3 regions of the Aureimonas sp. AU20 genome follow, and region 2 is predicted to be linked to each of the others. Evidence: predicted binding sites of a transcription regulator. Region 2 holds the regulator's gene; each other region holds the start of a gene.
The links. Region 2 encodes LexA, which represses DNA repair genes until DNA is damaged. Its sites were predicted from a motif close to TGTTCNNNNTGTGTTCNG; they were not measured.
Positions count from the first base shown of each region.

Region 1: the regulator LexA is predicted to act here: its motif matches at 5,794-5,811, upstream of M673_RS13985 (ATP-dependent helicase).
Region 3: the regulator LexA is predicted to act here: its motif matches at 6,460-6,477, upstream of recA (recombinase RecA).

Region 1 is NZ_CP006367.1:3,084,748-3,094,597, forward strand. It holds gene M673_RS13965 (SspB family protein) at 1-518, shown strand, start outside; gene M673_RS13970 (DUF4169 family protein) at 525-713, shown strand; gene M673_RS23700 (ribbon-helix-helix domain-containing protein) at 710-1,363, shown strand; gene M673_RS13980 (AsmA family protein) at 1,907-5,641, opposite strand; gene M673_RS13985 (ATP-dependent helicase) at 5,837-8,461, shown strand; gene M673_RS13990 (hypothetical protein) at 8,660-9,253, opposite strand; gene M673_RS13995 (hypothetical protein) at 9,250-9,723, opposite strand; gene M673_RS14000 (hypothetical protein) at 9,774-9,850, opposite strand, start outside.
Region 2 is NZ_CP006367.1:2,452,307-2,462,156, forward strand. It holds gene M673_RS10910 (LpxI family protein) at 1-694, shown strand, start outside; gene lpxB (lipid-A-disaccharide synthase) at 691-1,851, shown strand; gene gltA (citrate synthase) at 1,897-3,183, opposite strand; gene gltX (glutamate--tRNA ligase) at 3,435-4,859, opposite strand; gene M673_RS10930 (ComEC/Rec2 family competence protein) at 5,160-7,253, shown strand; gene lexA (transcriptional repressor LexA) at 7,207-7,944, opposite strand; gene M673_RS10940 (molybdopterin molybdotransferase MoeA) at 8,016-9,239, opposite strand; gene moaC (cyclic pyranopterin monophosphate synthase MoaC) at 9,224-9,706, opposite strand; gene trpC (indole-3-glycerol phosphate synthase TrpC) at 9,703-9,850, opposite strand, start outside.
Region 3 is NZ_CP006367.1:2,302,240-2,312,089, reverse strand. It holds gene M673_RS10180 (RNA methyltransferase) at 1-454, opposite strand, end outside; gene M673_RS10175 (NADP-dependent isocitrate dehydrogenase) at 656-1,873, shown strand; gene M673_RS24170 (M20 family dipeptidase) at 1,981-2,430, shown strand; gene alaS (alanine--tRNA ligase) at 2,492-5,140, opposite strand; gene recA (recombinase RecA) at 5,316-6,398, opposite strand; gene M673_RS10150 (PfkB family carbohydrate kinase) at 6,545-7,492, shown strand; gene M673_RS10145 (pseudouridine-5'-phosphate glycosidase) at 7,504-8,424, shown strand; gene cckA (cell cycle histidine kinase CckA) at 8,563-9,850, opposite strand, start outside.

The sequences.
Region 1 (9,850 bases), 630 kb from region 2:
GCCTGCCCGGGGATCATCATTTCTTCATTACCTTCCTGACCTCGGCTCCCGGCGTGCGCGTGTCGTCGCGGCTGCGCGAGAAGTATCCGGAGCTGATGACGATCGTCATCCAGCACCAATACTGGGACCTTTCGGTCAACGACACCGCCTTCGAGGTCGGCCTCTCCTTCTCCGACATCCCCGAGCGCCTGCTCATTCCCTTCAGCGCGATCCGTGGCTTCTACGATCCGGCCGTGAACTTCGAACTCGAGTTCGACGTGCGGGACATGGATGCCGCCAATTCGCAGGGCGAGGAAGCGGCCGCCCCGACCGCACTCGCGCCGGTCTCCAGCGTTCCGGCCCCCGCGCCCGTCGTAGCCGCTGCGCCCGCCAAGGCACCGGCCAAGGCCGCGAGCCCTGCCAAGAACAGCAGCAAGGATGCGGCTAAGGATGTGAAGGACGCGGAACCCGCCGAGGACAAGCCGGCTGAAAAGTCCGCCGAGGTCGTTTCGTTGGACGCATTCCGCAAGAAGACCTGATTCGCCATGGGCGAGATCGTCAATCTACGTCTCGTGCGCAAGCGCTCCGAACGCGCCTGCGCCGAGACCAAGGCCGCTGAGAATCGCGCCCGCCACGGCCGAACTAAGGCCGATCGGGAACGCGACGAACTCGGTAAGGAGCGGGCCGATCGCCTGCTCGACGGCGCCAAGCGCGAGCCCCCCGCTTCCGAATGACCGAAAAACGGTCGCTGTCGATTCGTGGCCACCGCACCTCGATCAGCATCGAGGAGCCGTTTTGGCTGGAACTCAAGCGATTGGCCGCCCGAAGCGGGTGCTCCGTCGCGGAATGCGTGGCCGAGATCGATGGGGTGCGGGACCCCGACACCAATCTCTCCTCCGCCATCCGCCTCCATGTTCTGGCCGCCGCGCAGGCGCATGCCGACAATCCGACCGAGCGCGGCGACCCCAACCACGTCATGCTGTCGCATGTCCATCTCGGCACTGCGGATTTCGATCGCGCCCTCCGGTTCTGGGCGGCGGTGGCACGCGAGATGAACCTGCGCTTTCGTTTCGAAGATGCCGAGCGCGGCTGGGCCGGCTGGCAGCCGGCCGAAGCCGACCGGCCGCTCCTCCTGATAGGCCGCCCCTATGACGGCGGCCCCGCCTCCCCGGGCAACGGCGCCATGGTGGCGTTCAATCTCGGCTCGCGCGGGGCAGTCGATCGAACCCATGCCTTGGCTCTGGCACTAGGCGGGCTAGACGAAGGCGGTCCTGGCCTCCGCCCGCACTACCACCCCCATTATTACGGCGCCTATTTCCGTGACCCCGACGGCAATAAGATCGGCTTGGCTTGCCACCGGCCTGAAGAGGCAACGGCTCTATGACGGAAGCCGGTATTTCGGGAACATGCCTGGGGGTTGAGCCGGCCTTGCCTGCGCAGGCATTCCATCTCTTGGGACCGTAACGAAAGCGACCTGACCGAAGGGTCAAGCGCGGAAAAAGCACGAGCCTGATTTGCAAGGGATGATAGGGCTGCCGTCTGAGCACCCCAGAGGCCGCGCATAGGTGCGTTTGCGACCGATCGCTAGGACGATCAGGCGAGATCCGTTGCGTGATCTTTAATCGCCTTCCTGCTTCGGGCGGCAGCGATGGTGCCAAATCAGATCAAGCTGTCGCTGTTCAGACATCGCTTCTGCATTCAGGCGAAACCTGCTGAGAACAAGCAAATAGCTTTTGTCCGCTTATGTCGTCGCAGATGGCACGCACCGCGCCTCAGCATTACCCCCAAGCCTCGTCCCTAGCGACCGACAAGGCATCACTCCTATCCTCCTGCCAGCAAGTCTGGTCGTAGGCTCCCAAGCGCTGCCTTCCATCGAGAGAGACAGCGATTGCACCTAAGCTCCTATCTCTCAGTCCCCTTGCACCGCTCAGAACCGCGTCGGATTCTGGACACCGGGAAGACTCGGGAAACCGCTCTGCGAGGCGGGTTGCGGCACGGTTACCGGAGGGGCTTCGAGATCGAGCGTGCCGGTCGCGGCGGATGGCGGGGTCGGCGTGGCGGCGGCTTCGCTGGCGGCGCGCCGACGCTCGGTCTCGACCCGGGCGGCCTCCGCGCGAGCCGCCTCCGCACGAGCGGCCTCAGCGCGCTCCAACTCGGCGCGCCGGGCTTCCTCCTCGCTTTTCAAACGTGCGTCGCGAAGCGCGTCCCGCTCTTTCGCCCGCGCCTCATAAAAGCGAACTTCGCGGCGCAGGCGCACGGTTTCGCGTAGCGCCTCTTCGAGCGTGCGAACCCGCGCCTGCTCGATCTGATAGGCGCGGGAGGCGAGATAGCTGGTGAGCGGGGCGACGCCGATGTCGCGGCGCGGCTGCGAAAGCGTGCCCGAGAGCGTGTAGACGAGGGCCGGATCGGGGGCGTCCACGACGTCCTCCTCCACCGGCTTGGGAAGCGCGATGTCGATGCGACCCGAAAGGGCGCGGTCGGCCAACGCGACGCGCGCCTCCCCATTAAGGGTCAGGCCGCTGGCCTGCGCCTCGGCTGGCCCGATCTGCAGCGTGCCGTTGCCGAGCCGCAGCCCGGCCGACACCGTACCGAGATCGAGACTGCTCGCGGTCTGCGCCGCGCCTACGAGACGCGCGACTGCCTCGTCCGTCGCGCTGAAGCCTTTCTCGTCGGCGGCGGCGAGAACGGGTCGCATCACGTCCGGCGACGTGCCGAAGAGCTTGGCGTTGCGCAGCGAGGCGTTTCCGGTTCCGTCGGCCGAAAGGCGCAGCGCCTGCCAGGTCTGCCCGCCCGCCTGGAAGGTCATGTCGGCGTCGAGCAGCCCGGACAGGATAGCGCCCTCCCCGCCTCCCAGTTGCACCGGTCGATCGGCCAGGCGCCAGGTCCAACGCGTGCCGACGAGGCCGCCGACATTGCTGAACCGGCCGCTGCCCTCCACCCGTCCTTCGCCGAGCCCGGCCTCGAAATCGCTGACGGTCAGTTCCGTGGCCGTGCCGTTCACATTCGCCTTGAGATCGCGAAGAGAGCCAGGCGCCCCCTCCAGCGTTCCCGCCTCCAGCGCCAGCCGGAAGGCGCGCTCGGGCAGGAAGGGCGCGGCGAAGGGGCGGGTGTCGGCGTCCGCGCCTTCCTGCGCGACGCCCGTCAGCAGGGTAAGCAGCCAGTCGGCCGAGAGATGGTCGAGCCGCAGCTTTCCGATGACGCCGCTGCCACCTGCCGCCGAAAGCTGCCCGGTGAAGCGATTGTCGGCGACATGACCCTCCACCTCGTCCAGAACCCAGTCGCCGCCGAACCATTTGAGCCGAGCCTTGGCGTCCACCGGCAAGGCGTCGACGCCCTGGCCGAGACCGAGGCCCAGCGTCGTCAGCCAAAGGCTGGCTTCCTCGCTGCGAAGCGCAAGGCGCGCGTCGAGCGAGGCGAGGCCCGCCTCCGCCAGCGCCGCCGTGCCCTCCAGCGTCAGGCTGGAGCCCGGCGCTTCCGCGCTCAGCGAAACGCTCGCCCCCTCGCTCGGCGCGCCGGAGGACACGAGATGCAGGGCGAGCGGACCCGGCGCGCCGAGATCGAGCGCGGGAAGGCCGACCTGCCCGAGAAGATCCACCGGCTTATCGTTGCGCAGCACCATGTCCAGCCCAAAGCGCCCGTCCTTCCAAGCGGCGGCGAGGCCGTTTTCCAACGCGAGCTTGACCGTGAGATCCGTGCCCCCCGCCTGTCCGCTGAGTTCGGCCACGAGATCGCTTCGGCCGGCAGCGGTGACCGGCGAAGCCGTGCCGCTCAGCGACAGCGGCCCGAGCACCGTGCCGCGCGCGGCCACGACCTTGAGAAGCGGGCTTTCCGGCAGGCGGGTGCGCAGGAAGGCGAGGAAGCGGGCCGGCTCGTCGGCGGAGAGTTCGACGCTGAGATCGGGCACCGGGGCGCTCGACACGGTGGCGATCGTGCCCTCGGCATGAATGTCCGCGCCCGCCAAGCCGTTGGCGTCGAAGGCGCTGATGTCGAGGAGGTCTCCCGACAGCGTTACGTCCGCCTCGACGCTATCGGCCTGCATCCCGGCATAGCGCAGGGGCGCGGCGGAGAGTTGCAGCTCGGTCCGCTCCGCCTCGCCCTCGGCCTGCGGCCGCAGCCCGGCCAGCGCCAGAAGCGGTTCGAGGTCCACCGCGTCGCCGCGCAGTTCCACCGCCGTCGCCACGCCCTCGGGCCGCACGGTTCGGTTGACCGTGCCGCGCAGAACTTGTCCGCCGAGATTGAGTTCGAGCTGATCGAAGCGCTGCGTGGCGGCGCCCAGCTCCACCTTGGCCTGGAGGCCGGCCTGCTCCAGCTGCGCCAGACTGGCGGTGCCGCCGAGCCCCGCCCAGTTGAAGAAGGTCGCGGGCTGGCGCGCGGCGAGAAGCAGCAATCCGCGAAACCCAGGGGTTGCGCCGAGTTCCGCGACGCCCGAGGCCTCCACCAGCGTGCGGCCCGGCAGCTCGCCCGACACGCGGTCGATCGACCAGCCGCCCTGCGACGGTGAGCCGGAAAAACGCACCTCGCGGATCGGCGTATCGCCGATCGTCACGATCGGCAGGGCGATGCGCACGCGGCCGGGAAAGGGGCTCGCCGGCAAACGCCGCAGGGCGGCGCGCACGGCCTGCACCCGGTCGGTGAAGCTCGGCGCCGTTCCCGCTTCGGTGCCGGCTGGGGCGATCTGGTCGAGATCGATGTCCTGGCCGGACAGGTCCACGTCGAAATGCGGGATCGGCGCGAGGTTGAGGGACGCCGCGCCGGTGACGAGATAAGGCGTTTCGCCCTCGCCCACCGAGGCGCGAAGGTCCGACAGGGCGATGCGCTGGGTGGAAAGCTGAAAGCCGCCGTGAAGCTGGATGGCGGGCCAGGGCGTCACCGCGCGAAGGCTGGGCTCGGCCAGCGGCGTGCGCAGGGTCAGCGTTCCGTCCACCAGCGGTTTGCCCGGCACGCTGGAGGCGATGCCGGACACGCTGACCGAAAGGCTCGGCGAATCGGACTCGGCCGTCACGCGAAGCGACAGGGTTCCGTCGCCCGGCGCGATGCCGGTCGACAGGCTGACGCGCAGCGGCTGGTCGTTGAGGCGCAGAGTTCCCGTCCCGGAGATGGGGCCGAGAAGCGAGCGGGCGGACAGATCGGCGTCGATCGCATCCAGCCGGACGCGGCGGTCGAGCCTGCGGTCGGTCAGGAGAACCGAGCCGTCGGCGATGCGAACCTTCTCGAACACGACCGGCAGGCTGGTCGGCAGGCTGGAAGCGGCGATCGGCCAGCGCACCGCGCCGCTGGCATCGACGGGCAGCGACAGGCGCGGCGCGTCCAGCTCGGTGTTGAAGATGCGGACTTCGCCCGACAGGAAGGGCGCAAGCTCGGCATCCATGCGGAAGGCCGCCATGGTCAGAATCGGGTCGGCCGCCTCCCCCACCACGACGTCGTTGAAGGCGATGGAGGGAAAGGGCAGGAGCTGGGCGGAGACGGCGCCGCGCACTTCGACCTTGCGCCCGACGAGGCGCGAGGCCTCGGTCTCGAACGCCGTGCGATAGCCCGTCCAGTCCACGAAGCGCGGACCCACCAGAAGAGCTAGAAGACACGCGATCAGCAAGCCGCCGAAGACGATGAACAGCCGCAACGCCTGAGCCTTCCCCTCGAATTTCGCTCGAATCACGGGGCGCATGCCCCAACCTCCGGAAATCCTAACAGTTTTACCACCCGGCGGTCATGCGGCTTGCGCGCATCGGCGATCAACTTGCCAAGCGCGGCAAACAAAGGCTTGCGGGCGAGGATCACGAAGCCTGCGTGCGAAATCCCGCTTCACTCCGTGGGGGCTGTTCCCCTAGTGTTCCCGGAAGAATCCATTAAGTAGTCGGCCATGACCGAGATGACCGATCCATCCGCGCCGCCCCCGAAGAAATCCTCCGGCATCGCCGCGCGCGCCTTGGCCGCCCGCGGTGGCCCCGTGGCGACGCCGGCGGCCGACTATCTCGCGGGCCTCAATCCCGAGCAGCGCGCCGCCGTGGAAACCACGGAAGGCCCGGTTCTGGTTCTGGCGGGCGCGGGCACGGGCAAGACGCGGGTGCTCACCACGCGCATCGCCCATATCCTCAGCCAGCGCCTCGCCTACCCCTCGCAGATCCTGGCCGTGACCTTCACCAACAAGGCCGCGCGCGAGATGAAGACGCGCATCGGGCTTCTGGTCGGCGGCGAGGTCGAGGGCATGCCCTGGCTCGGCACGTTCCACTCGATCGGCGTGAAGATCCTGCGCCGCCACGCCGAACTCGTGGGGCTGAAATCGAACTTCACCATTCTCGACACGGACGATCAGATTCGCCTCATCAAGCAATTGCTGCAGGCCGAGAATCTAGACGACAAACGCTGGCCGGCGCGCACCTTCGCCAATCTCCTGGACGGCTGGAAGAACAAGGGCCTGACGCCGGAGACGATCCCCGAAGGCGACGCGCGCTCCTTCGGCAACGGCAAGGGGCGCGAGCTCTACCGCGCCTATCAGGCGCGGCTGGCGACGCTGAACGCCACCGATTTCGGCGATCTGCTTCTGCATCCGATCGCGATCTTTCGCGACCACCCGGACATCCTCGCCGACTATCACCGGCGCTTCCGCTACATCCTGGTGGACGAATATCAGGACACCAACGTCGCGCAGTATCTCTGGCTGCGGCTGCTCGCCCAAAGCTCGCAGGTGCGCCGCGACGCCGGCCAGGACAAGGTGAACGTCTGCTGCGTCGGCGACGACGACCAGTCCATCTATGGCTGGCGCGGCGCGGAGGTGGACAATATCCTGCGCTTCGAGAAGGATTTTCCGGGCGCGAGCGTGATCCGCCTGGAGCGCAACTATCGCTCCACCGCGCATATCCTGGGCGCGGCCTCCGGCCTCATCGCCGTGAACGAGGACCGGCTGGGCAAGACGCTGTTCACCGATTTCCACGACCCAGAGCACGAGAAGGTCGCCGTCAACGCGGGCTGGGATTCGGAGGAGGAGGCGCGCTCGATCGGCGAAGAGATCGAGCAGCTACAGCGCAAGGACCACAAGCTGAACGACATGGCGATCCTGGTGCGCGCCTCGTTCCAGATGCGCGAGTTCGAGGATCGCTTCGTCACGCTCGGCCTCAACTACCGCGTCATCGGCGGCCCGCGCTTCTACGAGCGCCAGGAGATCCGGGACGCGCTGGCCTATTTTCGCTGTGTCTGTCAGCCGGCGGATGATCTCGCCTTCGAGCGCATCGTCAACACGCCCAAACGGGGCCTTGGCGACGCGGCGCTGAAGCTCCTGCACGAATATGCCAGAGCCAAGGGCATGCCACTTCTGGCGGCGGCGGGCGATCTCGTGCAGGGCGACGAGCTGAAGCCGCGCCCGCGCGCGGCGCTGGCGGATGTCGCGCGCAATTTCGACCGCTGGTCCGGCCTCCTGTCCACGACGCGCCACACCGATCTCGCCGAGATGATCCTCGACGAGTCCGGCTATACCGAGATGTGGCAGGCCGACCGCTCGGCCGAGGCGCCTGGCCGGCTGGAAAACCTCAAGGAGCTGATCCGCTCCATGGACGATTACGAAAGCCTGCCCGGCTTTCTCGAGCATATCGCCCTCGTCATGGACACCGAGCAGAACGCCCAGACCGACGCCGTGTCAATCATGACGCTGCATTCGGCCAAGGGCCTGGAGTTCGAGACCGTGTTCCTGCCCGGCTGGGAGGAAGGCCTGTTTCCGCACCAGCGCTCGCTGGACGAAGGCGGGCGCTCGGGGCTGGAGGAGGAACGGCGCCTTGCCTATGTCGGCATCACGCGCGGCAAGCGGCGGGTGAAGATTTCCTTCGTCTCCAACCGCCGCATCCATGGCATGTGGCAGACCACGATCCCCTCGCGCTTTCTCGATGAACTGCCAGAGGATCATGTCGAGGTCGTCGAGGCCTCCGCCTCCTATGGCGGCTACGGCGCCGGGGGCATGGGCGGCTACGGCGCCTCGCGCTGGGACGCCAACGCCTTCAGCGCCTCATCCTACGGCACGCCGGGCTGGCGGCGCGCGCAAGCTGCGAACGGCTCGGGCAGCACCTACGAGGGCGGGCGCGGCCGGCGCATCGAATATGGCGAGGGCGGCGTTTCCGGCTCGGGCGCCAGAGCCTCCGCCACGGCCGACAAATACATCGCGCGCGACGGCGGCACAGCCTCCGGCGGTGGCAGCGGCTTTGCCGGGCGGATGGAGGACGCCCATTCCGCCCAGCGCTCGCGCGGCTCCAACCAGCCGCCGCGCAAGGGCGGCGGCCTCTACTCATCGGCCAAGAGCGGCGGCCCGCGCGAGATCGAGGGCACGCTCGTCGCCAAGTCCGTATCGGAAGAGGCAAGCCCCTTCTTCGTGGGGGACCGGGTGTTCCACATGAAGTTCGGCAACGGCACGGTGGCCGTGGTGGAAGGCAACAAGCTGACGGTGGATTTCGACCGGGCCGGGCAGAAGCGCGTTCTGGACGGGTTCGTTTCCCCGATCTGAGCGCGGCCGGCTTTGAACGTCTCCGGGCAAAGCGGATAGGTTTTGCCGGGATAAGGCGGAAAGAACCATAGGCTTGAGCATTCCCGGCGGATCGGGATCACCGAGAATGCTCTGGAAGACCAAAACGCGAAACGCCCGGATCGCTTCAAGGCAATCCGGGCGTTCTGCTATTCAGGAGTCTCGGGTCGAGACCCGATTTCAGGACAGGCCGGCCAGAAGCTCGTGGACCCGGCGCAGATAGGCTTCCGCCTGCCGTGCCCGCGCCTCGGCCTCTTCGGCGCGCTGCTCGGCGCGCTTGGCGCGAACGGTCGTTTCCCACTCGTTGTATTCGGCGTTGCGCAGGGCGACTTCGGCACCGGCGATCTTCTCGTCCGCCTGCTTCAGCCGCTCTTCCAGCGACAGGATCTGGGCCTGGGCGCGCTGGTGCTCTTCCGCCGAGCGATCGGCCAGCGAGCGATTCTGCTTCTCCAGCTGCGCAAAGCGCTTCTCGTAGCTGCGGATCGTGCCGGCCGCCTGCTCTACCATGGTGAGCGTCTGCGTCCAGTCGCCGCCGGGCGCGTCGACCGGCAGATTGGCGGCGGGCTCGATCAGGTCCGTCGACGGGGCGACGAGGATCGCGCTGCCCTCGTTGGCGGGGGGCGGAATGTCACCCTCGCGCAGCGGCAGCGGTTCGCCGCCGCGAAACAGGCTCCCGAGTTCCTCGGCCGCCATGTCGAACAGCGCCGAGGGGCGGTCCGGCTGGCCGGGATCGAGATCCAGATCGTCGGCAATCTCGGTGCGGATCGCGCTCATTGCTCATCTCCCTGCGGATTGTTCAAGAAGGCGGCGCGCAGATCGGCCTCGACCTGCGCGTCGTCGCTTTCCGTCCCGACCACCTTGCTGAAACTGCCGATTATGGCGTCGTGCATCTTGGCGAGCCAAGCTTCCGCCTCGCTGGCGCGGGCCTCGGCCCGGCGCGCGCGCGCCTCGGACTCGGCCAGGCGCACCTCGGTCTCGTCGAGCTGCTCCTGCAGAGAGCGGATCTCCTCGGCCGCCCGCTCGGCGTCGAGCCGGTGCTCGATCTCCATCTCGGTCGTGCGCTCGTCGCGGATGCGGATGGCTTCGCTCGCCTCGCGCACGAGGTCGAGCGCCGCCGACCAGTCCCGCTTCGGCTCGCTCCCCGTCGTGACCAGCGAGTAGCCGGCGTCACCGCGCTCGTCGGCCATGTCGGACAGGCTCTGACGCAGGCTCAACCCGATCTCTTCGTTCCCTCTGATCGTCATGCCTCGGTTTCCCCTCGTCCCTTGCCGCATTCCTCAACGCCCGAAGGCGCTCAATCGTTCTTGTCGGGCGCCGTGAAGGGGCGCACGTTGGATGGCCTGTCCTCGCGCGCGGCGGTTTCCGGCGGCA
Region 2 (9,850 bases):
GACCGGCAACGTCTTTGCCCATCTACGACGTCGAGGCGTGTCGAAGCTCGTCTTCTCCGGAACGATCTCCGTTCGCCCGGACTATCGCTCGATCTTGCCGAGCCTGCAAACGCTTCGGATGCTCCCCGAAATCCTTCGAATGACGCGGGGTGGGGACGACAGCCTGATCCGAGCCGTCGCCGGAACGTTCGAGCGAAGGGGCTTCGAAGTCGTCAGCGTCCAGGCCATTTCTCCAACACTGCTGCTTCCCGCCGGCAACCTCACCAATCGCCCTTTGAGTGAGCGCCATCATGAAGCGATCCATCGGGCCCAGCGCGCGGCAACGCGGCTTGGTCTTCTGGACATCGGCCAAGCCGTCGTCGCTTCGGCCGATCGTGTGATTGCCCTCGAAGGAATCGAAGGCACGAAGGAGATGCTGCTACGCGTCGCCGATCTTCGCGGGCGAGGGCGCATCGGTGCGTCGGAGCCTTGTGTGTTGTTCAAGGCGTTCAAGCCGCAGCAGGACGCCCGCTTCGACCTGCCCAGCATCGGCACGGAGACGATCCGCCAAGCGCAGGAAGCAGGGCTTGCCGGGATCGCCATGAGCGCGAACCGATCCCTCGTCATCGAACCGCAGCGGGTTGCGGAAGAAGCCGAGGCGGCTGGTTTGTTTGTTCTCGGCATCGAGACTGCACTGGGAGAAGATCCGTCATGAAGATCGCCTTCGTCCTGGGGGAAGAGTCGGCCGATCGGATTGCGGGCGAGGTGGCCCGTGCTCTGCGTGATCGGTTCGGCCCCAGCATCCAGTTCATCGGCCTCGGAGGCGATGCGCTGAAACGGGAAGGGCTCACCAGCCTTTTCGACATCGAGGAATTGTCGATCATCGGCGTCGGGGCAATTCTTTCGCGATTGCCGAAGCTCCTCGGTCGGCTGCGGCAGACGGTGGATTTTCTCTTGGAGGAACGGCCGGATGCGATCGTCACGATCGACAGCTTCACCTTCACCAATCGGGTCGCACTCAAGGTTCGCCAGCGCTGGCCGGACGCGCGCATCGTCAATGTCGTGCCGCCCGCGATCTGGGCCTACAAGCCCAAGCGGGCCGAAACCCTTCGCCAAGCTGTCGATCATTCCGCCAGCCTGTTTCCCTTCGAGCCGCGTTTTCTGGAAGAACATGGCGGTCCGCCTGCGACCTATGTCGGCCATCCGCTCCTGAGCGATCCGCGCCTGCGCGCCATTCTGGATCGCGAGGCCGAAACGGGCATGAGGCCTCCCGGTCGTCCGCCGCATCTGGTCATCTTGCCGGGCTCGCGACGGGGCGAAATCGAGCGGCTGATGGACGATTTCGGCCGCACCTACGCACTGCTTCATCAGGGCATTCCTGGCCTGAGAGCGAGTTTGCCAGCGGTGCGCCGCGTGCGCTCTCTGATCGAGTCCAAGCTGGAAAGCTGGAGCGTTAAGCCAGAGGTGCTGGAAGGCGACGACGCGAAATGGGCGGCCTTCGCGTCCGCTGACGCCGCCCTTGCAGCGAGCGGAACCGTGTCGCTGGAGCTCGCGCTCGCCGGCGTTCCCATGGCCCTGGCCTATCGGCTCGACCCCGTATCCTACGCGCTGCGCCACATGGTGACGGGTTGGACGGCTGCTTTGCCCAATTTCATCGCCGGCCATCCGCTCGTGCCAGAACATTTTCATGAGTTCGTTCGCCCGGAGGCTTTGGCGCTCAGGCTCGATCGCCTGATGCATGAGACGCCCGAACGCGCGGCTCAGCTGAAAGGTATGGAGGATATCCGACAGGCCATGCGGGTCGACCGCCCGCCCGGGGAGGCGATTGCGGATCTCATCGTTCGTGAGATCGAGCGATCCGGCAGACCATAAAAAAACAGGCGCCCGAGGCGCCTGTTTTCGTTTCAGCTTGTCGGATCAGCGATCGCTGACCGAGATGTAGTCGCGCTGCGGTGCGCCGGTATAAAGCTGGCGAGGGCGACCGATGCGCTGATGCGGATCCTCGATCATTTCCTTCCACTGCGCGATCCAACCGACCGTGCGCGCGACCGCGAACAGAACGGTGAACATCGTGGTGGGGAAGCCGAGCGCCTTCAGCGTGATGCCGGAGTAGAAGTCCACATTGGGATAGAGCTTCTTCTCGATGAAATACTCATCGTTCAGAGCGATGTGCTCCAGCTCCATCGCGACTTCGAGCAGCGGATCGTCCTTGATGCCGAGCTCGTTCAGGACCTCGTGGCAGGTCTGCTGCATGATCTTGGCGCGCGGGTCGTAGTTCTTGTAGACCCGGTGGCCGAAGCCCATGAGGCGGAACGGATCGTTCTTATCCTTGGCGCGCGCCACGAACTCGGGAATCCGGTCCTTGCTGCCGATTTCCGACAGCATGTTGAGCGCCGCTTCGTTGGCGCCGCCATGGGCAGGGCCCCATAGGCAGGCGATGCCGGCCGCGATGCAGGCAAAGGGATTGGCGCCCGACGAGCCGGCAAGGCGAACCGTCGAGGTCGAAGCGTTCTGCTCGTGATCGGCGTGGAGGATGAAGATCCGATCCATCGCCCGCGCCAGCACGGGGTTGATTTGGTAGGGCTCGCAGGGAACTGCGAAGCACATATGCAGGAAGTTTTCCGCGTAGGAGAGATCGTTGCGCGGGTAAACGAAAGGCTGACCGATGTGATACTTGTAGGCCATCGCCGCCAGGGTCGGCGTCTTGGCGATCATGCGGATCGACGCCACCATGCGCTGGTGCGGATCGGTGATGTCGGTGGAGTCGTGATAGAAGGCGGAGAGGGCGCCGACAGAGCCGACCATGACGGCCATCGGATGGGCGTCGCGCCGGAAGCCCGTGTAGAAGCGGGACATCTGCTCGTGCACCATCGTGTGGCGCGTCACGTGGTAGACGAAGTCCGCCTTCTCGCTCGCGGTCGGAAGTTCGCCGTAGAGCAGGAGGTAGCAGGTTTCGAGAAAGTCGCCGCGCTCCGCAAGCTGATCGATAGGATAGCCGCGATGCAGAAGAACGCCCTCGTCACCGTCGATATAGGTGATCTTCGACTCGCAGGACGCGGTCGATGTGAAGCCCGGATCGTAGGTGAAGAGACCGGTGTTCTTGTAGAGCGACGCGATGTCGACCACATCGGGTCCGATGGTTCCTGATCGGAGCGTCAGCTCCGCGCTCTTGTCTCCAAGGGCCAGTTTCGCCGATTGATTCATGCGTTACCCCTTCTGCGTGAGCCCGGGCGCCAACGGCCGTTCTTGGGCCAAACGCCAGCTTCGAGCGAATGCGTATCGGAAAGGGGGTTAAGGAACAAGTTTTCGGCGCAGAACAATTTTGCGCCGCAACACTCACTCAAGCTACCCCAGTGCAGGGCCTACAAGCCTCCTCCAAGCCGGATTCTTGGTTTCCAAGGGCGCGCGGGCACAGACATCAACCCCGCGCCCGCACCGTCCGGAATCTCAACCCGTTAAACGGACGCCTGGTCCTTGAGCCGCTGCAGCGATTCGTCTCGGCCCAAGACCGCCAGCACGTCATAGACGCCAGGCGAGGTGGACTTGCCGGTCAGAGCGGCACGCAGCGGCTGCGCGACCTTGCCGAGCTTCAGCCCAACGGATTCGGCATGGGCTTTGATCGCCGTTTCCAGCGATCCGACGCTCCAGTCGCCCGAGCCCTCCAGAACTGGAAGAAGCCCGCTCAGAATGTCTCGTCCATCCTTGGCCAGAATATCGGCGGCCTTCTCGTCCAGTGTGAGCGGCCTGCGAGCGAAGAGATAGGCGGCGCTTTCCGTCAGCTCCACCAGCGTCTTGGCGCGCTCCTTCAGGCCCGCCATGGCAGCCGACAGCTGGCGGCGAACCGTCGCGTCGTCATCCTGGCGCAGGATGTGCCCATTGGGCAGATGCGCGCGCTCAACCATTAGCGTCTCGACCAAATCCGTGTCGGAAGACCCGCGAATCCAATGGCCGTTGATGGCGTCGAGCTTGGCGAAATCGAACCGCGCCGCGCCCTTGTTGATGTCCGTGATGTCGAACCACGCCGTCATATTTTCGATCGACATGACCTCGTCGTCGCCATGGCTCCAGCCGAGACGCACGAGATAGTTCAGGAGCGCCTTCGGAAGGTAGCCCATGCCGCGATAGGCATCGACGCCCAGCGCGCCGTGACGCTTGGAAAGCTTGGCCCCGTCCGCGCCGTGGATCAGCGGAATATGGGCCATGACCGGAACGTCCCAGCCCATGGCCTGATAGATCAAGGTCTGGCGGCCGGCATTGGTCAGATGGTCGTCGCCGCGAATGATGTGCGTGACGCCCATGTCGTGGTCGTCCACGACGACCGCATGCATGTAGGTCGGAGTGCCGTCCGAGCGCAGCAGGATGAAATCGTCGAGATCCTTGTTGGGAAAGCGGACGTCGCCCTGAACCTGATCGCGCACCACGGTCTCGCCGTCTAAAGGCGCCTTGATGCGGATGACCGGCTTGACGCCGGCCGGCGCCTCGGACGGATCTCGGTCGCGCCAGCGACCATCGTAGCGGGGCGGGCGCTTCTCGGCCTTGGCCGTCTCGCGCATCTCGTCCAGCTCGGCCGGAGAGGCATAGCAATAATAGGCCTTACCGGCCGCGACGAGCGCTTCGGCCACTTCGCGGTGGCGCGCCGCCCGAGCGAACTGCGAGATCGGCTCGCCGTCAGCCTTCAGCCCGAGCCAGTCCAGCCCTTCGATGATCGCGCTTACGGCCGCGTCGGTCGAGCGCTCCCGATCGGTGTCCTCAATGCGTAGCAGCATCTGCCCGCCCATGCGCCGGGCGTAGAGCCAGTTGAACAAGGCCGTGCGGGCTCCGCCGATGTGGAGGAAGCCCGTGGGCGAGGGCGCGAAACGTGTCACCACGCGATCGGTCATCTCGGTGCCTTTGAAAACCGGGCGCGACGGAGATCGCAAGCCCTCTCAGTTTGAATGCGCGCCTCCGGTCGGGCTGCGCATGGATGGCCGGGTGTGTAACATAGGATCGAGAGGACTCAAGGCGGGGCGCACGTGCCGGCATCGCAGGTGACCACGGACGTTCTGCCGGACGGAGCCGCCGGCGATTCATCGTCCATCCCACGCGTCGATCCGATTGGGCCGTTGCGGCTCTGGCTTTCCCGGCAGGTACAGCGCGAACGGGATCTGCGATCGGCCTTCGCGTGGCTTCCTATCGGAATGATGATCGCAATCGCTCTCGTCTTCGGCTCGGGCTGGCGGCCTCCGGGCTGGCTGGGACCTGTCTTCGCGTTCGTAAGCATCGCTGGCGCAAACTTTGGGGCCGGTCGACCCTTTGTGAGATCCGCTTTCCTGTTGCCGCTCGGCTTCGCCCTTGGGCTTAGCGCGAGTTGGATCGAGCTAAAGACAACCGACACGGTGATGCTCTCGGGAAATGCGACGGTTCGCATTTCCGGGCGTGTTCTGCTTCGCGAGCAGGACGATCGCGGGCGCTATCGCTATACGATCCAAGTTCTGGCAACGGAGCGCCCGCATCTCAGCCGGCCGCCGGAACGTGTACGCGTGCTCGTATCGAGCCGCCATGAGGCCCTGGCGATCGGCGCTCGCTATGAGGGCCTCGTGCGCCTGCAGCCGCCGGCAGGCCCTGCCTTTCCCGGTGGATATGACTTCGCTTTCATGCCCTATTTCGACGGCACCGGAGCCTTCGGCTACTCGCTCGGGCCGCCGAACCCCTCCGTGGAACCCGGGACGCTTGGAGTTTTCGAACACGTCGCCAAGCTGCGCCTGCTGATCGGCGATAGGATTCGCGCCGTGATGCCGGACGAGCGCGGCGCGGTCGCGGCGGCGCTCATCAATGGCGAGCGCGCCGGGATTCCCGACGACATCGAAGCCGCCTTGCGAGTGACCGGACTTGCCCATGTCCTGTCGATCTCCGGCTTTCACATGGCGCTGGTGGCGGGAATGACCATGCTGGCGGTGCGCTCAAGCATCGCCGCCTTTCCGTCGCTGGCGCTGCGCTGGCAGGCGCGCAAGATCGCGGCGGTCGCGGCGCTGGGCATCACCGGGTTCTACTTCCTACTGGCGGGTGACAACGCCGCAACCGAGCGATCCTTCGTCATGATCGCGATCATGCTGGGCGCGGTTCTGGTGGATCGACCGGCCCTGACCCTGCGCAATGTTGCGATTGCGGCCATGGTGGTCATGCTGATCTCGCCGCATGCACTGATGACCGCGACCTTCCAGATGTCGTTTGCCGCCACCGCCGCGCTGGTCGGGGCATATGGTGCCTATTCCCGGTGGTCGAAGGGGGTGGGCGACGATCTCTCGCCCTTGCGCACGCTGGCGCTGGTTGTGATCGGCGTGTTCGTGTCGTCTCTGATCGCCGGCGCGGCGACGGCGCCTTATGCGATCTACCACTTTCAGCGGGCCGCGCCCTTCGGCCTTCTCGCCAATGTCCTGGCGACGCCGATCTTCTCGTTCTGGATCATGCCGCTGGCCTTGGCGAGCGTCTGCCTGATGCCGCTCGGCCTTGAAAGCTTGGCGCTTGTGCCCATCGGCTGGGGGCTCGATCTCGTGTTCTGGATGGCAAAGGCGCTGGCCGCTGCCTTTCCAGACTATGGCGTCGGGCAGATCGGCAGCGTCAGCCTCATCTGCTTCACGGTCTGTCTGCTGCTGCTCTCGTTTTGCCAGAGCCATTTTCGATGGGCGGCGGTCGCCCCGCTGGTTCTCGGCCTTCTCCTCGTTCCTGCAGCCTCGCGTCCCGAATTCGTCATATCGGAGGACGCTCGGGACATTGCCGTGATCGGCGAGGATGGCCGGGTGATCGATCTTCGCAAACGCCCGAACCGCTTTGTGCACGATCAATGGAAGCGCGCCTACCAGTTGGCGCCTCTCGGCCGTTCGAAGGACGATCGAAAGACCTTCGAATGCAAGGAGCAGATTTGCCGTGCGAAGACCCGCTCCGGGCTCCGCGTTGCCTGGACCGATCAGTTGGAGAAGCTGGGAGAACTCTGCGACACGGCCGATATCGCCGTGGTCGCCCGCGCGCCTCGCATCGAATCCTGCCGCTCAGGTGCGAAACTTCTGACACTCCGCACACTGCGGCGCACAGGCGCGGTGGCTCTGGAGAGGCAGCGAGGCGGATGGGCGCTGCAGCCGTCCATTCCCCAGGCCTTCGAGGAATGGAACCAGCATCGCTCGGCGCCTTGGCCCGAACGAATGGGAGGCGAGAAGCCGGGCCAGAAAAAGCTGAAAGGCGCGCGGCCGCGCCCTAGTGATAGCGGCGGATCAGACCGACGAGACGACCCTGCACCTTGACCCGTCCCGCTTCCAAGACCCGCGTCTCGTAGGCGGGATTGGCGGCTTCCAACTCGACCATAGTGCCGCGACGACGGAAGCGCTTCAAGGTAGCCTCCTCCTCGTCGATGAGGGCCACGACGATCTCGCCGGCGGTTGCCGTCTCGGCCCGCTGGATCAGCACCGTGTCGCCGTCGAGAATGCCGGCTTCGACCATCGAATCGCCTTTCACCTCCAGAGCGTAATGCTCGCCCTGGCCGAACATCTCGATCGGGAGCGCGATGGAGCGGCTGTTCTGCTGGATTGCGGAAATAGGAACACCCGCAGCGATGCGGCCCATAACGGGAACGGGCATCGAGTCATTGGCAGCGTCCGCCGTCTCGCCGCTTCGCGCGGTGGCAGCCCGCCCCGGAAAGGGCAAAACCTGCCGCTCGATCGTCTCGCCTTGGGAAACCTTCGCGGTAGTTGACGCGGCGACCTGACCTTTACCGGCCATGGAATCGGGAAGCCGAACGACTTCAAGAGCACGGGCTCGGTTGGGAAGGCGGCGGATGAAGCCGCGTTCCTCCAGCGCCGTAATCAACCGGTGGATGCCGGATTTGGATTTCAGGTCCAGCGCTTCCTTCATCTCGTCGAAGGACGGGGGAACGCCGATCGACTGCAGGCGATCATGAATGAAGAGGAGCAATTCATGCTGCTTGCGGGTCAACATCGTTCGTATCCAACCAAAACAAAACCTGAACAAAGCCTATCTGTTCTGTTTGTGTTCTGCAAGGATGCCTGTCAAGCCAATCGCACGAACTCACAGGGATCGCCGGTCTCGCCAGGAGGAGCATAAGGTTGCCTGACGAGAAGCACCTCCGCTAGGGCGAAGACACTGAGGAGCGAGGAGTCCTGCCGATCGAACGGGACGATGCGGGGCTTGCCGTCTGTCTCCCCACTGATTCGGCCACGCATGAACTCGGCACGATGGTCGTTGGCAGAAGCGGGCGCTCCCAATACGCCCCTTTCATAGCCACCGTGCGCCGGGCGCCCGGCCAGCCGTTCGACCAGCGGCCGAAGAAACAATTCGGCGGTGACGAGGCTGGAGGCGGGGTTTCCCGGCAGACCTAGAAACCGCATCTCGCCGAAGCGTCCGGCCATCAGCGGCTTGCCGGGCCGCATGGCGACCTTCCAGAAATCGAGTTCCACTCCACACTCGCGAAAGACCGGCGCGACGAGGTCGTGATCTCCGACCGAGGCGCCGCCGATCGTCACGAAGGCATCCACTTCATCGCGCCTGGCCCGGTCGAGCACGGCGGCAAGCGCCGAGCGGTCGTCCGCGACAATGCCATAGGACAAAGCCTCTCCGCCCGACGCTTCCACCATCGCGGCAATTCCGAATCCGTTGGACGCCACGATCTGCGCCGGGCCGGGGCGCGTGCCGGGCAGAACCAATTCGCTGCCGGTCATCAGAATGGCGACGCGCGGGCGCCGACAAACCTCGACCTCCGCGTGACCGCCGCTCGCCGCCAGCGCGATACTGGCAGGGCGAAAGATCGTGCCGGCCCGGAGAAGCGGCGCACCCTCTCGAAAGTCATTGCCCGCCGGGCGAATATGGCGGCCGGGCGTGACCGGCTCGCGGACGAGCACCGTCTCCGAGTCGGGACGCTCGGTATTCTCCTGGATGACGACGGCATCCGCGCCTTGCGGCGCGGGTGCGCCGGTGAAGATGCGAACCGCCTCGCCAGCACGCAAAATGCCTTCGAACGCCGCGCCGGCGGCCGATTCTCCGATGAGACGCAGTCGCGTTTCACCAGCGCTTAAGTCGCTGGCAAGGACGGCATATCCGTCCATCGCGGAGGCATCAAAAGAAGGCTGGGTCAGGAGGGCCGAGAGATCGCTCGCCAGCCGACGCCCGGCGAGCCTCCGCAGATCCACCCGCTCGGTTTGCACCACCGGCGAGACGTCGAACAGGAGCCGCTCGCGCGCCTCCTCGACCGGCAGCAAACTCAAGCGGCGCTCCAAGTGCCGGAACGGCCGCCCGTCTTCTCCATGAGACGGATCTGGCTGATCGTCATGTCGCGGTCCACCGCCTTCGCCATGTCGTAGATCGTGAGGCAGGCGATGGACACGGCGGTCAGCGCTTCCATTTCGATCCCCGTCTTGCCGGATACCCGGCACGTCGCGGAGACGCGGATGCCGGGCAGGGCCGGTTCGTACTCCAGATCGAGGGAGACCTTCTCCAGCATCAGCGGGTGGCAAAGCGGAATCAGTTCGTGGGTCTTCTTCGCGCCCATGATGCCGGCTATGCGCGCGATCGCGATCACGTCGCCCTTTTTGGCACTGCCCTGCCGAATCATCTCCAGCGTTTCCGCCCGCATCAGGACGAGGCCTTCGGCCCGCGCCGTGCGGACCGTCTCGGGCTTGTCACCGACATCGACCATGCGGGCCGAGCCGTCCGCATCGAGATGAGTCAGCGAAACCTCGCTCATGCCGCTTCCGCCGCTGCGCCGAAGAGCAGCTTGCGAGTGGCCATTTCCACGTCGCTTTGCCGCATCAGGCTCTCGCCGACGAGGAAGGTGCGAATGTTCGCACCGGCGAGGCGCACGCAATCCTCATGCGTCGAGATCGCGCTC
Region 3 (9,850 bases), 150 kb from region 2:
AGGCGGGATTGACCGGGAAGGTCACGATCTCGTCGGCAAGGTCGACCTCCTCGTTCGACAGGCCGAAGCGCTCGCGCCCGAAGAGGATGCCGGCCTTCTGACCCCCGCTGATGCGCGTGCGCAGCTGCCCGGCCGCATCGTCCGGCCCGCGCACGGGCTTGACGGAATAGCGCGGCCGCGCTGTCGTCGCCAGGAGATAGGTCGCGTCGGCGGCGGCCGCCTCGACCGTGTCGTAGAGCGTCACCGCGTCGATCACATGGTCGGCGCGCGAGGCGCTGGCGCGGGCCTTCTCGTTGGGCCAACCGTCGCGCGGGTTCACCAGACGCAGGTCCGCCAGCCCGAAATTCGCCATGGCGCGCGCCACCATGCCGATATTCTCGCCGAGCTGCGGCTCGACCAGAATGATCGCGGGTCCTTCGGTCAGGTTCTCGTCGGTGCGGTTCGTGCCGGCCAAGGCGCGCCCTTTCCTGAAATTTCGCCTCGCCTGCCCTTAGCGCGGCTCATAAGCCGCGCAAACCCTTAGCCTTGCGGTTCGACGGCTTTGCGGCGAGGAAACCGGGTGTTATAGCGCGGCCATCACGCCGGGGGCATTTCCGCCCTCTGTCCAACAACGCTCCGGCTGCCTTGGCCGGGGGCCTCTTGGGGAAAGCAGCATATGGCGAAGATCAAGGTCCAAAATCCGGTCGTGGAGCTGGACGGCGACGAGATGACCCGGATCATCTGGCAGGCGATCAAGGACAAGCTGATCCACCCCTACCTGGACATCGATCTCGAATATTACGACCTCTCGGTCGAGAACCGCGACGCCACGGGCGATCAGGTGACGATCGATTCGGCCAATGCCATCAAGAAGCACGGCGTCGGCGTCAAATGCGCGACGATCACGCCGGACGAGCAGCGTGTCGAAGAGTTCAAGCTCAAGAAGATGTGGAAGTCGCCCAACGGCACGATCCGCAACATTCTCGGCGGCGTGATCTTCCGCGAGCCGATCATCATGAAGAACGTGCCGCGCCTCGTGCCGGGCTGGACGCAGCCGATCGTCGTCGGCCGCCATGCCTTCGGCGACCAGTACCGCGCGACCGACTTCAAGTTCCCCGGCAAGGGCACGCTGTCGATCAAGTTCGTCGGCGAAGACGGCCAGGTGATCGAGCACGAGGTCTATCAGGCGCCCTCCGCCGGCGTCGCGATGGCCATGTACAATCTGGACGAGTCGATCCGCGAGTTCGCCCGTGCCTCGTTCAACTACGGCCTTCTGCGCAACTTCCCCGTCTATCTCTCGACCAAGAACACGATCCTCAAGGCCTATGACGGCCGCTTCAAGGACATTTTTCAGGAAGTGTTCGACGCGGAGTTCAAGACCGAGTTCGACAAGCGCAAGCTCACCTACGAGCACCGCCTGATCGACGACATGGTCGCCTCGGCGCTGAAGTGGTCGGGCGGCTATGTCTGGGCCTGCAAGAACTACGACGGCGACGTGCAGTCCGACATCGTAGCCCAGGGTTTCGGCTCGCTCGGCCTCATGACCTCGGTCCTGATGACGCCGGACGGCAAGACGGTCGAGGCGGAAGCTGCGCACGGCACCGTGACGCGCCACTACCGCCAGCATCAGAAGGGTCAGGAGACCTCGACCAACTCGATCGCCTCGATCTTCGCCTGGACACGCGGTCTCGCGCATCGCGCCAAGCTCGACGGCAACGAAGAGCTGAAGCGCTTCTCCGAGACGCTGGAGAAGGTCTGCATCGACACGGTCGAGGCCGGCCACATGACGAAGGATCTGGCCCTTCTCATCGGCCCGGATCAGCCCTGGCTCTCGACCACCGGCTTCCTCGACAAGATCGACGAGAACCTTCAGAAGGCGATGTCGGTCGCCTGACGCGTCCTCCACCATCGAACGCACGAGAGAAAGCCCGGCCATCTGGCCGGGCTTTTTCGTTTTCGCCAAATCCGATCTCGCGAAAACAGTTCGTTCAATAAATTGTCATGCTGCAAAAGAAACCATTGATCGAACGGGGCATTCTCCAATCATACCCGATCATGGAGTCTGTCATGTCGATCAGGAGCCTCGCTCTCACGACCATCACCGCCCTTTCGCTTTGTGCGATGGTGGCTATTCCGTCCGTTTCCGCCCAGTCGGCTTCCTGGGTCGAGGTTCGAAAGGACGCAGCGCTCGCTGGCTGGAACACCACCGCCGGTATGGCGACAAACATGAAGGTTCTCGGCCCCACCGGCGCCGAGGTCGGGAAGGTGGGCGAGATCCTTGGAGCCGATCGAAGCAGCCCGGCCGCTGCCGTGGTCGATTTCACCGGCGTCGAAGGCTATCGCCAGGGAAAGACAGCCATCCCGCTGGAGCAGTTCACGCTCGCGGACGGCATTCTTTCGCTGCGCAGCAGTGCGTCGGACTTGGCCGCCATGCCGGCCTGGAACTCGTAAGTCTCGCGCAAAAAAAAAGGGCGCTCCGGGCGCCCCTTTTCTGTCTCAGTCGTCAAGATCATCAAGCCGCGAGCTTGGCCTCGACCGCCGCAATGGCGGCGTCGGCATTGGCCGCATCCGGCCCGCCAGCCTGCGCCATGTCGGGACGGCCGCCGCCACCCTTGCCGCCGATGGCCTCGGAGGCAGCGCGAACAAGTTCCACGGCGCTGAAACGGGCGGTCAGATCGTCGGTGACGCCGACCACCACACTGGCCTTGCCATCCGCCACGCCGACGAAGGCGACGATGCCGGAGCCGAGACCCGATTTCACCTCGTCCACAAGACCCTTGAGGTCTTTCGGCGCGACGCCGTCCAGCACGCGGCCGACGAAGGACACGCCGCCGATCTCCTTCGGTGCCGAGGACGAGGCCGTGCCGTCGCCGGCCAACGCCAGCTTCTTTTTGGCTTCGGTCAGCTCGCGCTCCAGGCGGCGGCGCTCTTCGGCCAGCGCCTCGACGCGCTCGGCCAGTTCCGCCGGCGCCACCTTGAGAGTGGATGCGATGCGCTTCACGCGGGCGTCCTGCTCAAGGAGATAGTCGCGCGCGGCAACGCCCGTCAGCGCTTCCACGCGGCGCACGCCGGCGCCCACGGCCCCTTCGGACACGACATGGACCAGACCAATGTCGCCGGTCGCGCGAGCGTGGGTGCCGCCGCAAAGTTCGATCGAATAGGCGGACTTTCCGCCCTTGGCTTCGCCCATCGCGACGACGCGAACCTCGTCGCCATACTTCTCGCCGAACAGTGCCATGGCGCCGAGTGCGATGGCGTCGTCCACCGCCATGAGACGGGTTTCGATCGGCGTGTTCTGAAGGATCACGGCGTTGGCGAGTTCCTCGACCTTCGCGAGTTCCGCAGCCTCAAGAGGCTTGGGGTGCGAGAAGTCGAAGCGGAGGCGATCGGCCGAAACTTCCGAGCCCTTCTGGGCGACATGCGTCCCGAGGATCTCCCGCAGTCCCTCGTGCAGCAGATGCGTCGCCGAATGATTGGCGCGGATCTTTGTGCGGCGCGCGTGATCGACCACCAGTTCCAGAGGCGTTCCCACCTTCAGCGTGCCCTCGACGAGCTTGCCGCGATGGATGAACAGGCCGTTGGCGACCTTCTGCGTGTCTTCGACCTCGAAGCGGATGCCGTCGCCCTTGAGAATGCCGGTGTCGCCCACCTGGCCGCCGGACTGCGCATAGAAAGGCGTCTGGTTGAGGACGATCGTGGCCTGCTGACCGGCGGTGATCTCCGGCACCTCTGCGCCGCCCTGCACGATCGAGCGAACCTCGCCCTCGGCCGTTTCGGTGTCGTAGCCCAGGAACTCGGTCGCGCCCTCGCGCTCACGGATAGCGAACCAGACCGTTTCCGCCGCCGCCTCGCCCGATCCGACCCAGCTGGCGCGAGCCTCGGCCTTCTGGCGTTCCATGGCCGCCTGGAAGGACGAAAGATCGACGCCGACGCCGCGCGCGCGCAGCGCGTCCTGCGTCAGGTCGAGCGGGAAGCCATAGGTGTCGTAGAGTTTGAAGGCGACCTCGCCGTCGAGACTGTCGCCCTGACCGAGGCTCTGCGAGGCGTCGTTGAGCAGGATAAGGCCGCGATCGAGCGTCGTGAGGAAGCGCTTCTCCTCCAGCTTCAGCGTTTCAGAAATCAGCGCCTCGGCCCGCACCAGTTCTGGATAGGCGCGGCCCATCTCGGACACCAGCACCGGAAGCAGCTTGAAGAGAACCGGCTCACGCGCGCCCAGCAGCTTGGCGTGGCGCATGGCGCGGCGCATGATACGGCGAAGCACATAGCCGCGCCCTTCGTTCGATGGCAGAACGCCATCGGCGATCAGGAAGGCGGTGGCACGAAGATGGTCGGCGATGACGCGGTGGCTGGCGAGCGCATCGCCCTCGGCGCGCGAGCCGATCGCCTCCTCCACCGCCGCGATCAGCCGGCGGAACAGATCGATCTCGTAGTTGGAGGTCACGCCCTGCAGGATGGCGGCCATGCGCTCCAGGCCCATGCCGGTGTCGATCGACGGGCGCGGCAGAGCCACCCGCTCGCCCGGCGAAACCTGCTCGAACTGCATGAAGACGAGGTTCCAGAATTCGAGGAACCGGTCGCCGTCCTCGTCCGGCGAGCCCGGAGGGCCGCCGAAGACGCTCTCACCTTGGTCGTAGAAGATTTCGGAGCACGGGCCGCAGGGGCCGGTCTCGCCCATGGTCCAGAAATTGTCAGAGGTCGGGATGCGGATGATCCGATCCTCCGAGAAGCCCGCAATGCTTTTCCAGAGCCGCGCGGCCTCCTCATCCTCGGAGTAAACGGTGACGAGCAGTCGGCTCTTGTCGAGCGAAAATTCCTTGGTGACAAGGTTCCAGGCGAGGCTGATCGCCTCTTCCTTGAAATAGTCGCCGAAAGAGAAGTTGCCGAGCATCTCGAAGAACGTGTGGTGCCGGGCGGTGTAGCCGACATTGTCGAGATCGTTGTGCTTGCCGCCGGCCCGAACCACCTTCTGCGCCGTGGTGGCGCGGGTGTAGTCGCGCTTCTCCAGCCCGGTAAAGACGTTCTTGAACTGCACCATGCCGGCGTTCGTGAACATCAGGGTCGGATCGTTGCGCGGCACGAGCGGCGAAGAGGCGACCGGCTCATGCCCGTTCTTCGCGAAGTATTGAAGAAAGGTCGACCGGATCTCGTTCACGCCGCTCATGGAAAAACCTTCAACTGGGGAGACGCGGCCGGGGCATGGGAACCGCTCCGCGCAAGCCTTTTAGCGGCGAGGGAAAATCCTGTCTATGCCGCATCGGGACGATGGCGCTGCCGAGGGCCGGAAACGGAAACGCCCGCCGATGCGGCGGGCGTCGTCATCTATTGAGAAGCGGGTCTCAGGCCTCGCCATCCCCCTCGCCGTCGTCCTCGGACGGGCCGGAGTCCAGCAGTTTCTCGGCGATAAGGCCGGCATTCTGTCGGATCGCCGCCTCGATCTCGGCCAAAAGTGCCGGATTGTCGCGCAGCGTCTGCTTGGAATTCTCACGTCCCTGGCCGAGGCGCTGGGAATTGTAGGAGAACCAGGCGCCCGACTTCTCGACGATCCCGGACTTCACGCCGAGATCGACGAGCTCGCCGACCTTCGACACGCCCTCGCCATACATGATGTCGAACTCGACCTGCTTGAACGGCGGGGCCAGCTTGTTCTTCACGACCTTGACGCGGGTCTGATTGCCCGTGACCTCCTCGCGATCCTTGATCGAGCCGATGCGGCGGATGTCGAGGCGCACGGAGGCATAGAACTTCAGCGCATTGCCGCCCGTCGTCGTCTCGGGCGAGCCGAACATGACACCGATCTTCATGCGGATCTGGTTGATGAAGATGACCATGCACTTGGAGCGCGAGATCGAGCCGGTGAGCTTGCGCAGCGCCTGGCTCATCAGGCGAGCCTGCATGCCGGGCAGCGAGTCGCCCATCTCGCCCTCGATTTCGGCGCGCGGCGTCAGGGCCGCCACCGAATCGATGACCAGCACGTCGATCGCGCCGGAGCGAACCAGCGTGTCCACGATCTCCAGCGCCTGCTCGCCCGTGTCGGGCTGCGAGATCAGGAGATTGTCGAGATCGACGCCAAGCTTGCGGGCATAGACCGGGTCGAGCGCGTGCTCAGCATCCACGAAGGCGCAGACGCCGCCGCTTTTCTGAGCCTCGGCCACGGTGTGAAGCGCGAGCGTGGTCTTACCCGACGATTCCGGCCCGTAGATCTCGACGATACGCCCTTTCGGCAAGCCGCCGATGCCGAGCGCGATGTCGAGGCCGAGCGAGCCGGTCGAAACGGTTTCGATATCCAGCTTCTCGGTCTGGCCGAGTCGCATGATGGAGCCCTTGCCGAAGGCCCGTTCGATCTGCGAAAGCGCTGCATCGAGCGCCTTGTTCTTGTCCACCGAAGTATCCTCAACGAGACGGAGTGGGCTCTGGGCCATGAAGGTGAAACCTTATTCCACGGGGCGAGACGGGGTGCAATGCGCTTGGCTGTGACGGACATGTACCCTTTTTGTTCTCATTTTTCAAGGCGCGTTCCTGCTTTGTTTCTGATTTCCAGCGCGCAGTTTTCGGCTTTCGATTGCCCATGACGACCGATCCTGTCCGGCCCAAGATCGTCCTTGTCGGCGGAGCGCATCTCGACCGCGTGGCCCGCTCCGGCGTGTCCTTCGTGCCGCGCGCCTCCAACCCCGGCCGAAGCCGCGAGAGTGTCGGCGGCGCCGCCTTCAACGCCGCTCGCGCCCTCGCACGCTTCGGTGCGCAGACCCATCTCGTCAGCGCCAGGGGCGGAGACGGGATCGGAATTGCCGTGGAGAGTGCTTTGGAAAGCGAGGGGATCGGCGATGGTTCCCTAACCTGGCTCGATCGGCGCTCGGCCAGCTACACCGCTATCCTGGACGAGACCGGCGAGTTGCGGGCGGCGATCGCCGACATGGAGATTTACGACCTTCTCTCGCCCCGGTCTTTTCGACGCTCGCACCTGAGGGACAAGCTCGCTTCGGCCGACGCTTGGATTCTCGACGCCAATCTACCGGACGTCAGCCTGGCGCATTTCGCGGGCGCGGCGAGCGGGCGCCCCGTCTTCGGCATCGCCGTTTCCCCGGTCAAGGTCCTGCGCTTTCGGGCTTGTCTGCCCGCGCTTTCGGCGCTGTTCCTGTCGCGAACGGAAGCGGCCTCGCTGCTTGGCCTCAGCAAGGACACGCCTCTTCCCGATCTCGCGGAGGGACTCTTCAGCGCGGGCCTTCGGCGTGCGGCGATCACGGATGGGCCGAACCCTGCGTTGATTCTCGACGGTTCGGCGCGCCACCTTCAATCGACGCCTCAGATTTCATCCATTCGGGACGTGACCGGGGCCGGCGACACGCTGGCGGCTGGAGCCGCGTTCGAGTTGCTCCACGGGGCGGATTTCGTGTCGGCCGTTCGGGTGGGCATGGCGGCGTCCTCATTCCATATCGAGGCCGAGCTTCCCGTCGATTCCCTTCTGCGCTGCCGCCTTCGCGCCGCTTCGCTTCCTCCCGCCACACCCCTTGCGTAAGGCATGACCTCATGAACGACTTGATCCAGCTTTCGCCCGCCGTGTCCGAAGCCTTGCGCTTCGGCCGCGCCGTCGTGGCACTCGAATCCACCATCATCACCCATGGCATGCCCTGGCCGCGGAATCTTGAGATGGCGCGTCAGGTGGAAGCGCTCATTCGCGAGGAGGGCGCCGAGCCGGCGACGATCGCCGTGATCGACGGCAAGCTGCATGTCGGCCTCACCGACGCCCAGCTCGAAGCCCTGGCACAGACGCAAGGCGCGCTGAAGCTGTCTCGCGCCGACCTCGCATATGCCGTCGCCGCCGGGCGAACCGGATCGACCACCGTCGCCGCGACGATGATCGCCGCCAAACTCGCCGGGATCGAGGTCTTCGCGACGGGTGGGATCGGCGGCGTCCACAAGGGCGCGGAAACGAGCTTCGACATCTCGGCCGACCTTGATGAACTCGCGCAGACGTCGGTGATCGTCGTGTCGGCTGGCGCCAAGGCGATCCTCGACCTGAAGAAGACCTTCGAAGTGTTGGAAACCAAGGGGGTTCCGGTGATCGGCTATGGCGTCGATGAGCTGCCGGCCTTCTGGTCGCGCCGCTCCGGCATCGCCGCACCCATCCGCATGGACAGCGCCGACGCCATCGCCGACTTCCAGCGGGTTCGCGAGAAGCTGGAGATCGCCGGCGGCATGCTGATCGCCAATCCGCTTTCGGAAGAGTTGGAGATCGACGGCGCCACGATCGGCACATGGATCGACGCTGCGCTAAGCGACGCCGAGGCACAGGGCATCCAGGGCAAGGCGACGACGCCCTTCCTGCTGCAGCGGATTTTCGAGCTCAGTGACGGCCGCTCGCTCGCGACCAATATCGATCTCGTGCAGTCCAACGCGCGTCTTGCAGCTCACATCGGTGTCGCGCTGGCCAAGCGCCCGAAGTCCTGACTGCACATAGACTCGAATTTTGATCGAAGACTGTTCGACAAAAATCTAAGCGGAGCGCCATCGATCGTGAGGCGCTCCGCGATAAGGTTGAGGGCGCCGGTCCGGACAAGCTGTCAGTCAACGTTCCGGCGCTTGGTCCTACTCTTCCAGGGCATCCTTAACCGCCACGGCGAGGTCGCGAAGCGAGAAGGGCTTGGGCAGGAAGCCGAACTTCTCGCCCTCCGGCAGGTTCTTGGCGAAGGCGTCTTCGGCATAGCCGGACACGAAGATGAACTTGAGGTCGGGCCGCACCTTGCGCATCTCGCGCAGGAGGGTTGGCCCGTCCATCTCCGGCATGACGACGTCCGACACGACGAGATCGACCTTGCCGTCGAGTTCTTCCATCACGTCCAAAGCCTCGATGCCGGACGACGCCTCGTGCACCTCGTAGCCCCGCATTTTGAGCGCGCGCACATTGCCCGCGCGCACATTGTCCTCGTCCTCGACCAGCAGAATCGAAGCTGTGCCGGAAAGGTCCATCTTGGCATTGGCGGCCTGCGTGCCCGCCTGCTCGACGCGCGGCGCGGCGACCTCGGCCGGGATGTGCCGCGGCAGGAAGATGCGGAACACCGTACCCTCGCCGGGCTTGGACTCCACGAAAATGAAGCCGCCGGACTGCTTCACGATGCCATAGACCATGGACAAGCCGAGGCCCGTTCCCTTGCCGATCTCCTTGGTGGTGAAGAAGGGCTCGAAGATGCGCTCCGCGACGTCGGCTGGCATGCCCGAGCCGGTGTCGGCGACCTCCATGAGGACGTATTCGCCGGAGATGAGCTCGGAATAGGCGAATGCGGCCGCCTCGGCTTCCGACACGTTGCGAGTGGAGATCGTGACCGTCCCTTGCGTGGACATTGCGTCCCGGGCGTTCTGCACGAGATTGGTCACAACCTGCTCGAACTGGCCGATATCGGCCATAACGGGCCAGAGATCGCGGGCGTGGTGTCGCTCCAGCTTCACCAGATCGCCGGAAATCCGCTTCAGGAGCAGATGCATATCGGCGATCACGTCCGTCAGGTTCAGCATCTTGGGACGCATGGTCTGGCGGCGGGAATAGGCCAGAAGCTGTCGCACCAGCGAGGCCGCGCGGTTGGCGCTCTGTTTGATGAGAAGCAGGTCTTGGAAGGACGGATCGCCCGAGCGATGGTTGAGCAGAAGGAAATCCACCGAGGCGGTGATGATGGTGAGGACGTTGTTGAAGTCGTGCGCGATGCCGCCGGCGAGATTGCCGATCGCCTGCATCTTCTGACTCTTGGCGAACTGGTCTTCGAGCGTGCGCTGCTGCGTGATGTCCACGCCGTAGAGAATCGCCACCTCGCTCGTGCCGTCCTGCATGTCGGCATTGGCGCTGACATAGAGCCGGGCCGAGCGCATGGGTTCGGTCGGAAGC